One region of the Marinobacter qingdaonensis genome, then DNA from elsewhere that is predicted to be linked to it. Evidence: predicted binding sites of a transcription regulator. Region 1 holds the regulator's gene; the other holds the start of a gene.
The links. The regulator sigma-54, encoded in region 1, starts transcription at its own class of promoters, with help from an activator protein. The targets are predictions, from matches to a motif close to ANTGGCATNNANNTTGCTNT.
Positions count from the first base shown of each region.

Region 2: the regulator sigma-54 is predicted to act here: its motif matches at 2,520-2,539, upstream of flgA (flagellar basal body P-ring formation chaperone FlgA).

Region 1 covers NZ_JAYDCJ010000003.1:1,885,672-1,890,282, reverse strand. The annotation lists gene lptC (LPS export ABC transporter periplasmic protein LptC) at 1-113, shown strand, start outside; gene lptA (lipopolysaccharide transport periplasmic protein LptA) at 97-654, shown strand; gene lptB (LPS export ABC transporter ATP-binding protein) at 632-1,357, shown strand; gene U5822_RS11895 (RNA polymerase factor sigma-54) at 1,516-3,048, shown strand; gene hpf (ribosome hibernation promoting factor) at 3,155-3,463, shown strand; gene ptsN (PTS IIA-like nitrogen regulatory protein PtsN) at 3,551-4,021, shown strand; gene rapZ (RNase adapter RapZ) at 4,050-4,611, shown strand, end outside.
Region 2 covers NZ_JAYDCJ010000003.1:2,817,963-2,822,573, reverse strand. The annotation lists gene U5822_RS16180 (cyclic di-GMP-binding domain-containing protein, MshE-related) at 1-613, shown strand, start outside; gene U5822_RS16175 (flagella synthesis protein FlgN) at 679-1,149, opposite strand; gene flgM (flagellar biosynthesis anti-sigma factor FlgM) at 1,157-1,483, opposite strand; gene flgA (flagellar basal body P-ring formation chaperone FlgA) at 1,677-2,378, opposite strand; gene U5822_RS16160 (chemotaxis protein CheV) at 2,569-3,498, shown strand; gene U5822_RS16155 (CheR family methyltransferase) at 3,536-4,363, shown strand; gene U5822_RS16150 (flavin reductase family protein) at 4,394-4,611, shown strand, end outside.

The sequences.
Region 1 (4,611 bases):
CCATCACCGACGCCCTTGGCGTCACCCGGGCAAAAGGCATGAAGGCCTGGATCGATGACCGAATTCTCGAACTCAACTCCGAGGTGGAAGGACGCTATGAAACCGGCAAGTAAGCGATTGTTGGCCCTCGCTACCCTCACTCTGACACTGGCACTCTCCGGCCAGGCGTCGGCCTTCAACCTGGACTCCGACCTTCCGATCACGGTCAGCGCCGACAACGCGCGCCTGGATGACGCCCAGGGCATCGCCACCTACACCGGCGACGTTGAACTGGTCCAGGGTAAGACCCGGCTGACCGCCGAGCGGGTGGTGTTGTACCGGGACATCAATGGCCTCAGCCGCATCGAGGCGTCCGGCCAGCCGGCCCGCTATCAGCAGCCGACCCGGGATGGCCAGGGCGAGACCGACGCCCGGGCACTGGACATCACCTGGTCCGCCAGCGACGAACAACTTACCTTTGAACGCGAAGCCATCATTGAGCAGAATGGCAACCTGTTTCGGGGCGACGTCATTCATTATGATACCGTTCGCCGGGTGGTCACCGCCCAGGGCGGCGACACCACCGGTTCCGGCAGTGGCCGGGTCGAAATGGTGATTCAGCCACGCAGTACCAGGAGCAGACAGGGATCCGATGGCAGTTCTGAGAGCCAGTAACCTGGCAAAAAGCTACAAGCACAAAAAGGTCGTGATCGACGTGTCGCTCGAAATTCGCAGCGGCGAAATCGTCGGACTTTTGGGTCCCAACGGGGCGGGCAAGACCACCTGTTTCTACATGATCGTGGGACTGGTCCCCGCTGACCGGGGCCGGATCACCATCGATAGCCAGGACATCACCCCCCTGCCCATGCATGGCCGGGCCCGCAAGGGTATCGGCTACCTGCCCCAGGAAGCTTCCGTGTTCCGCAAGCTGACCGTGCGCGACAACATCATGGCGATCCTGGAAACCCGAAAAGGCATGAGCCGGCAGGACCGGGTGCACAAACTGGAAGAGCTGCTGGAAGAATTCCACATTACCCACATTCGCGACAGTGTCGGCATGGCGCTGTCGGGCGGGGAACGGCGACGGGTGGAAATTGCCCGGGCCCTGGCCATGGAACCGGCATTCATCCTGCTGGACGAGCCCTTCGCCGGCGTTGACCCGATCTCGGTCAGTGACATCAAGCACATCATTCGACACCTGCGCGACAAGGGTATCGGCGTGCTGATCACCGACCACAACGTGCGCGAGACCCTGGATATTTGCGAAACGGCCTACATCGTCTCGGGCGGGCACATCATTGCGTCCGGCAACTCCGAGACCATCCTGGCCAACCAGCAGGTAAAAGAGGTGTACCTGGGCAGCGAATTCCGGCTGTGAGACCGATTGTCCGATTGTGTTGATGTTGCCGAGCAAGTAAACTCGGCAAAGAACTTGCTAGGCTTTTTATCTGTAACGGCAAGTAACGGGCATACAACGATTTTTTGAGTTTACCGCGATGCAGAGCGCTGATGAGTGACGGATTCTGAACCATGGTTATGAAAGCCTCATTACAGTTAAAGCTGGGTCAAAGCCTGACCATGACGCCCCAGCTGCAACAGGCGATCCGGCTACTACAGCTATCCACACTCGACCTCCAGCAGGAAATCCAGCAGGCGCTGGAATCCAACCCAATGCTGGAAACCTCGGAAGACGACGACCAGTCGGATTCGGACGCCTCCGCCAACGACAGCAACAGCGAGCAGGACAGCTCGACGTCGGACACCGGCACCGAGACCGCCGCCGACACCAGTTCCGACTGGGACGAATCGGAGAACGGACCGGACTGGAGTTCGGAGAATGACATCCCGGACAACATCCCCGACGACCTTCCGGTCGACACGGCCTGGGACGACATCTACCAGTCCGCGCCGGCACCGGCCGCGCGCAACGACGACGAGAACGACCACGACTTCGAAACCCGCAACTCACCCACCGAGACCCTGCAGGACCACCTGGAGTGGCAGTTGAACCTGACGCCCCTGAGCGAGCGGGACCAGGCCATCGCCCACGCCCTGATGGACGCCGTGGACGATCGTGGCTACCTGACCAGCGCCCTGGAAGACATCCACGCCGGGCTGGTGGACGACAGCGAAGAGGATCCGCTGGAGCTGGACGAGGTGGAAGCGGTGCTGCATCGGCTGCAGCACTTCGACCCACCCGGTGTCTTCGCCCGGGACCTGCAGGAATGCCTGCTGATCCAGCTCAATCAACTGCCGCCGGAGACCCCCTGGCTGGCCCAGGCCCGCCTCGTGATCACCCACTACATCAACCTGCTGGGCAACCGGGATTACGCCCAGTTGCTGCGCCGCAGTCGCCTCAAGGAGGATCAGCTGCGGGAGGTCCTGACCCTGATCACCGGACTGAATCCGCGCCCGGGCGACGTCATTGACCGGGCCGAACCGGACTATGTGATCCCCGATGTCATGGTGCGCAAGCACAACGGCCGGTGGCGGGTGGAGCTCAATCCGGAAATTGCCCCGCGCATTCGCGTCAATGCCAGCTATGCTTCTCTTATAAGGCGTGCGGACAGCAGTGCAGACAACACCTACATGCGGGACCAACTGCAGGAAGCGAAATGGTTCATCAAGAGCCTGCAGAGCCGGAACGAGACGCTCCTGAAAGTTGCCACCCGCATCGTTGAGCATCAGCAGGGATTTCTGGATCATGGCGAGGAAGCCATGAAGCCCCTGATTTTGTCGGACATTGCCCAGGCGGTTGAGATGCACGAATCGACGATTTCCCGGGTCACCACCCAGAAATACATGCACACGCCGCGGGGCATCTTCGAGCTCAAGTACTTTTTCTCCAGCCATGTCAGTACCGACGAAGGTGGGGAATGTTCTTCGACCGCCATCCGTGCAATGATCAAGAAACTGATTGCAGCGGAAACCCCGAAAAAGCCATTGAGCGACAGTAAAATTGCCGCCATGCTAGGGGACCAGGGAATCAAGGTGGCGCGACGGACCGTCGCCAAGTACCGGGAAGCGATGCATATTCCACCGTCCAACGAAAGAAAAAGACTGGTCTAGGACCGCCCTGCACTTTGGGGTCCTGGATCTGAACTTTGCCGGCGCGTGGTGCGCCGGCCCTCAGACCGGCCCACTGGGACCGGCACGATGACAACAGGAGACGCCTATGCAACTCAACATTTCAGGCCACCACGTAGAACTGACTCCCGCACTGAAGGATTACGTCTCGGATAAATTTGAGAAACTGGAGCGTCACTTCGACCACATCAGCAACTGCCAGGTAACCCTCCAGGTGCAGAAGGTGCGTCAGATGGCGGAAGCAACGCTGCACGTGGTTGGTGGTGAGATTCACGCAAAGGCAGAAAACGAGGACATGTACGCGGCCATTGACGGGCTGATTGACAAGCTGGACCGCCAGATCCTCAAGCACAAGGAAAAGAATGTAGACCGGATGCACGGCAACGGCGGCCGCTAGCCGACCGAGTTCGTGCATGTCATCTCATCGCGCTGCGGCAAGGTCGACCTGCCGCAGCCTTTTTTTTAACGGAACTGCAGTCGATTCATGAGCGACACATCCCTGACCATAGACAACATCCTGGCACCGGAGCTGAGCCTCTGCCGGGTCCCGGCTTCCAGCAAGAAACGGGTTCTGGAGTCCATCGCCGAGCGTATCCATGAGCACGACGGTGCGCTCAGCGAATCCCAGATTTTCAACAACCTGATCGCGAGGGAGCGCCTGGGAAGCACTGGTATCGGCCAGGGCATTGCCATTCCGCACTGTCGCCTGGAAGGTCTGGAGCACGTCGTTGGCGTGTTGATGACGCTGGAAGAGAGCATCGAGTTTGACGCCATCGACAATCAGCCGGTGGACCTGGTCTTTGCCCTGGTGGTGCCCAAGGAAGCCACCAGCGAGCACCTGGAACTGCTCAGCCAGCTGGCGGAAAAGTTCAACGACCGCACCTTCTGCGATCGCCTCCGGCAATGCGACGACGCCAACACCCTGTATCAGCGCATGACCGCGGCAAGCGAGTAACCCGATTCAGACTGGAGACCGAGCGTTCATGAAACTGATCATCGTAAGTGGCCGATCCGGTTCCGGAAAGAGTACTGCCCTTCACGTTCTTGAGGACCTCGGTTACTACTGCATCGACAATCTGCCGATCGGCCTGCTGTTTCCCCTCACCCGGGAAGCGGCGGAGCAGAGCTCGCCCGGCCGCCTGAAAAAGATGGCGGTCAGCATCGACGCCCGCAACCTGTCCGGCGAACTGGCCAACTTCGAGGACATCTATGGCCAGTTGCAGCAAACCGGCGTGTCCATTGAGGTGATCTTCCTCGACGCCGACGAGCAGTCCCTACTCCAGCGTTTCCACGCCACCCGCCGCAAGCACCCGCTCAGTGATGACAAGACCTCACTGCGCGAGGCCATCAGCAACGAGAAGAAACTGCTGGAGCCCCTGTCCAAGCTGTCCGACCTGCACGTCAACACCACCGGCATGTCCATGTACGAGCTTCGGGACATGGTCAAGCAGCGGGTGGTCGGCCGGAAGGATCAGGAGCTGGCCTTGCTGTTCCAGTCTTTCGGTTTCAAGCACGGCGTGCCCCTGGACTCGGATTACGTCTTCG
Region 2 (4,611 bases), 930 kb from region 1:
CGGTGAAGTCTTTATCCAGTCAGGCTGGATTTCCGAGAAGGAACTCAACCGGGTCCTGAAACACCAGTCACGCTACCGCAACGCGGCTGCGCTGGTCACCGTGGTTGCCTTGCCGTTCCAGCCACTGGTGAGTTTTGCGGCCAGCAACAGCGCCAGCGGGGCGCAGGTTCCGGCCGAGCAGGGTGAGCTTTACGCCAGTGCCGGGCTCGTTCCGATGGACGAGGACGAAATGGCCTCTGTTGCCGGTCAGGGGGATCCGGCCCTGCTGGATCGCCTCACACGCGTTGCCGCCATGGTCGACGGCGCCTCCGGGGATGGTGACAGCGAGGTGGATGTAGTGGAGGGGATCAAACTCACCGCCAATGTGTTTGTCCCGGTCCTGAATTTCCTGGACTCGGATTTTTCCATTGCCGGCGTGCACTACCGGGAGGGTGAAGAGCGCTATTCCCTGCGTGACGACGGTGCCCTGACCCTGGCGTTTCCGGAGCGGATCGAGGAGATCCAGATGAACAACATCCGGGTGAGCGGAAGCCGGGGGCCGTCCATGGGCAATGTCAGCATCCAGGACATCCGGTTCGCGCCCGGCTCCCAGATGACGATCTACACCCGTTGATCATCAGCGCATAAAAAAACGCCCGGGAAACCGGGCGTTTTTTGTTACGCAGACGGATCGCACGATCAGGCGCTGGCGAGCATGGTCCGGCTGGATACCGAGGTGTGCTGGCCCTTCTGACCGTAGAGCTTTTGCTGGCCAGTGGCGCCACGGAAGATGTCGGTCAGGCGCCCCAGACGCTTCTGGAGGTGGCCGACCACGCGGCCATTGTGCTCATTGAGGCCCTGGCAGTGGCGCATGGCGGCGTCGGCCTGCTTCCAGAGGTCAAACAGATCACTCATGCCGGCACTCTGGATGAAGCGCGAGGGCTCGCCGTGGTCCGGCTTGTAACCCATGGCCACCAGGCAATGGATTTTCTGCTTGGCGCGTTCCCGCACATCGCTGAGAATACGGTTCTTTTCCGAGGTCAAATCCTGCAACGCCCGAACATCGGAGGCGGACAGGCAGGCTTTCTCCTGCTCCAACACATCCGTCAGTTCCCGCAATTGCTGGAGGTCCTGAGTCAGAAGGTTCTTCAGATCGTCGTTAACGGCCATAATTCACTCACCCGAATATGCTTTCATCCATCTCAAGCATTTTCTGGGCCAGCTTCTCGGCGTCGATCTTGTAGGTGCCGTTCTCCAGGGCGGAGCGAATCTCGGCGATGCGATCGTCGTCCATCTCCGGGTAGTCGCCCAGCTTCTGTTCCAGCTGTTTCAGGTTCTTGGCCTGGTTGCTCAGGCTGACACTGTCGCCGCGTGCGGACTGGGCTGAAGATTTCGCCTGTTCAGCGGATGCCGGCTGGCTGTTCTGGGTGCCGGAACCCTTGTCGGCCGTGGTTCTCTGGGTGTTGACCTGGCCTGGGCCAATTCCATTTAAGTCAACTGACATATCGTTACCTGCTTGCCTGTGGCGTCATTCCTGGGCATGACTAACTCGAGTGTGTATCTGTGTAACGGCCGACGTGGCCAAAGCTTTAGCGATTTTTTTCGGGGATTTATTACCTTTTCTCCATGTGGGCGGTGCCCTGGAGCCGAGGGCGGCAAGACCTTGCCGCTGGGCATCGGCTTGCCGGCGAAGCGGCCTACATGGGGATCTCGACCCGCCCGGGGCCAACCACATTGGCGCGGACGGTGCGTGCCGATCTCAAATTTTCCACCAGTACCTGCTCGCCCACGGAGGCGCTGGCCAGTGCCTTGCCCCGGGAAGTCACCGCGAACGCGCCGCGCCGGGCCACGATGATAACATGATCGCCCCGTTCCACGGCGTCCGGCGCCGCCAGCAGGTCCGGAGTGATGACCGAACCCGAGTTCACCGGGCGTCGCACTTCCATACCCTGTACCTTGCCGGCGTCCCGCATCACTCCCCTTCGGCTGGCGTTAACCTGCACGGATTGGGTCGTCAGCATGTCTAAGGTGACGCGCTCGCCCCGGGCCAACGGGCGGGCGGCCACCAACGCCGGCCCCTCAATGGCAACCGAGGCGGTAACGAACATGCGCCAGGGCCGTTCGCCCTCGCAGGCGACCTGCAGTGATGGCTGGGCGCTGCGCCAGGGGTCGCCAGTAAATTCCACGGCCAGTGGCGCCTGGCAGGACGCCAGGGCCAGTCGGCTGTCGATGGTGCCGGTCTCAAAGGTCACCGTGTAGCCGCGCTCCGACTGTTCATCGGCAAAGGCCTCCAGAAAACGATGGGCGGCCTGCTCGATGTCCTCGGCGCTGGTTTTGGCGAGCGCCGCGTTGCCGAGCCCCAACATCAGGAGCGCAAAGGCAAAAATGGTGGTGCGCATACGTGTCACTTTGTCCTATGCTGTCAATGACCCGCGAAAACACCCGAAAAACGCTAAGGATTCGGGGCAGGTGGCCGTTACACGCTGTGTGGCTAACGGACCCGACGGTTTTTCGTCAGCTCGTGATTTGTACGATAGATAAAAGCAAGATGCATGCCGGTGCGTGGCCGGCAGGCCGGGGGAGACTTTGATGGCAGGGGTATTGGATAGCGTTAACCAACGGACTCAGTTGGTCGGAAAAAACCGGCTTGAGCTGCTGATGTTCCGCCTGCGCGGGCGGCAGATGTACGGCATCAACGTGTTCAAGGTGAAGGAAGTGCTTCAATGCCCGAAGCTGTCCTCCATCCCCAACAGCCGCTCCGTGGTGCGGGGTGTGGCGCATATCCGGGGTGAGACCATTCCGATCATTGATCTGAGCATGTCCATTGGCCTGCCTGGCATTCCCCAGGAGGACCTGGCCACCAGCTTCGTGATCATCACCGAGTACAACCGGAAGACCCAGGGGTTCCTGGTGGCCGGGGTCGATCGCATCATGAACATGAACTGGGAGGACATCCTGCCGCCGCCGAAGGGAGCCGGTAAGGATGTCTATCTCACGGCCGTCACTAAAATCGACGACAAGCTGGTGGAGATCATCGACGTGGAGAAGGTGCTGTCCGAGGTTTCTCCGCTCAAGGAAGACGTCACCGAAGCGGTCCTGAGCAAGAGCGCGGATCGGGTTCCCGGGCATTTGCCGATCCTGGTGGTGGATGATTCCTCGGTGGCCCGGCGCCAGATCGAACGCTGCCTGACCGCAATCGGCATGGAGGTGGTCACCAAGAACGACGGCAAGCAGGCGTACGAGTACCTGAAAGACATTACCCGGGATGGCTCCAAGGCTCGGGATCATCTCGCGCTGATCATCTCCGATGTCGAGATGCCGGAAATGGACGGCTACACTCTGGTTACCCGTTGCAAGGAAGACCCGGCACTGAGCGAGATGTTCATCATGCTGCACACCTCCCTGAGCGGGGTGTTCAACCGCGCGATGGTGCAGAAAGTGGGCGCCGACGACTTCATGGCCAAGTTCAGTCCGGACGAATTGGCCGAGCGGGTAATGGAAATTATCGACCAGGGGTGATACCACTGCCCATTGATCCACTCAACACTGAGATGCAATGAAAGCGGAAATAACCCCACAGGAATACGACGCCTTCAAAACATTCCTGCAGGATGCGTGTGGTATTTTGCTGGGTGAAAACAAACAGTATCTGGTCAAAAGCCGCCTTCGTCGGATTCTCGAAGACAACGAACTCAATACCCTCGGCGACCTGCTCGAACGCCTGAAGCGTCCGGGCAGGGGCAGCCTGCGGGAGGTGGTCATTGACGCCATGACCACTAACGAGACTCTTTGGTTCCGGGACAATCACCCGTTTCGCATTCTTCAGGACAAGCTGTTGCCCGAGTTTGCGGAGCGCAAGAGTGTGCAGCCGCTGCGTATCTGGTCGGCGGCCTGCTCGACGGGGCAGGAGCCTTATTCCGTGGGCATGATCCTGGAGGAGTTCCGGCGCCAGCGGCCGGGCAAGCTCAGGGACGTCCGGATCACCGCAACCGATATCTCCAAGAGTGTGCTGGAGGTGGCGCGCCGGGGCGAGTACGAGATGATTGCCATCGGCCGGGGACTGTCGCCCGAACGGCAGAAGCAGTTCTTCACGCCCTCGCTGAACGGCGGCTGGCAGATCCGGCCGCAACTGAAAAGCATGGTGGACTTCAAAGAGTTGAACCTGCTGGACCGGTTCATCCTGGGCAAGTTCGACATCGTCATGTGCCGCAACGTGCTGATCTATTTTTCCGCCGATCTCAAGAAAGACATACTGACCCGCATCCACGCCACCCTCAATCCGGGCGGCTACCTCATTCTGGGTGCCTCCGAATCCCTGAATGGCCTGCCGCACCTGTACGAGATGGTGCAATGCCACCCCGGTATAATCTATCGAAAGAAATAACCGATTCCGCAGCCTCGAAGGGGAGCACGCATGTTTATCGATTTCGAGGGGATGAACCCCACGGATGCCTACCACACCCTGACCCAGACGGTGATCCCCAGGCCGGTGGCCTGGGTGCTGAGCGAGAATCCCCAGGGTGACTACAACCTGGCGCCGTTTTCGTTTTTCACACCCATCACCAGCAACCCGCCTTTGCTGATGTTCTCGGTCGGCCGCAAGCCCACGGATAACGCCTTCAAGGACACCCG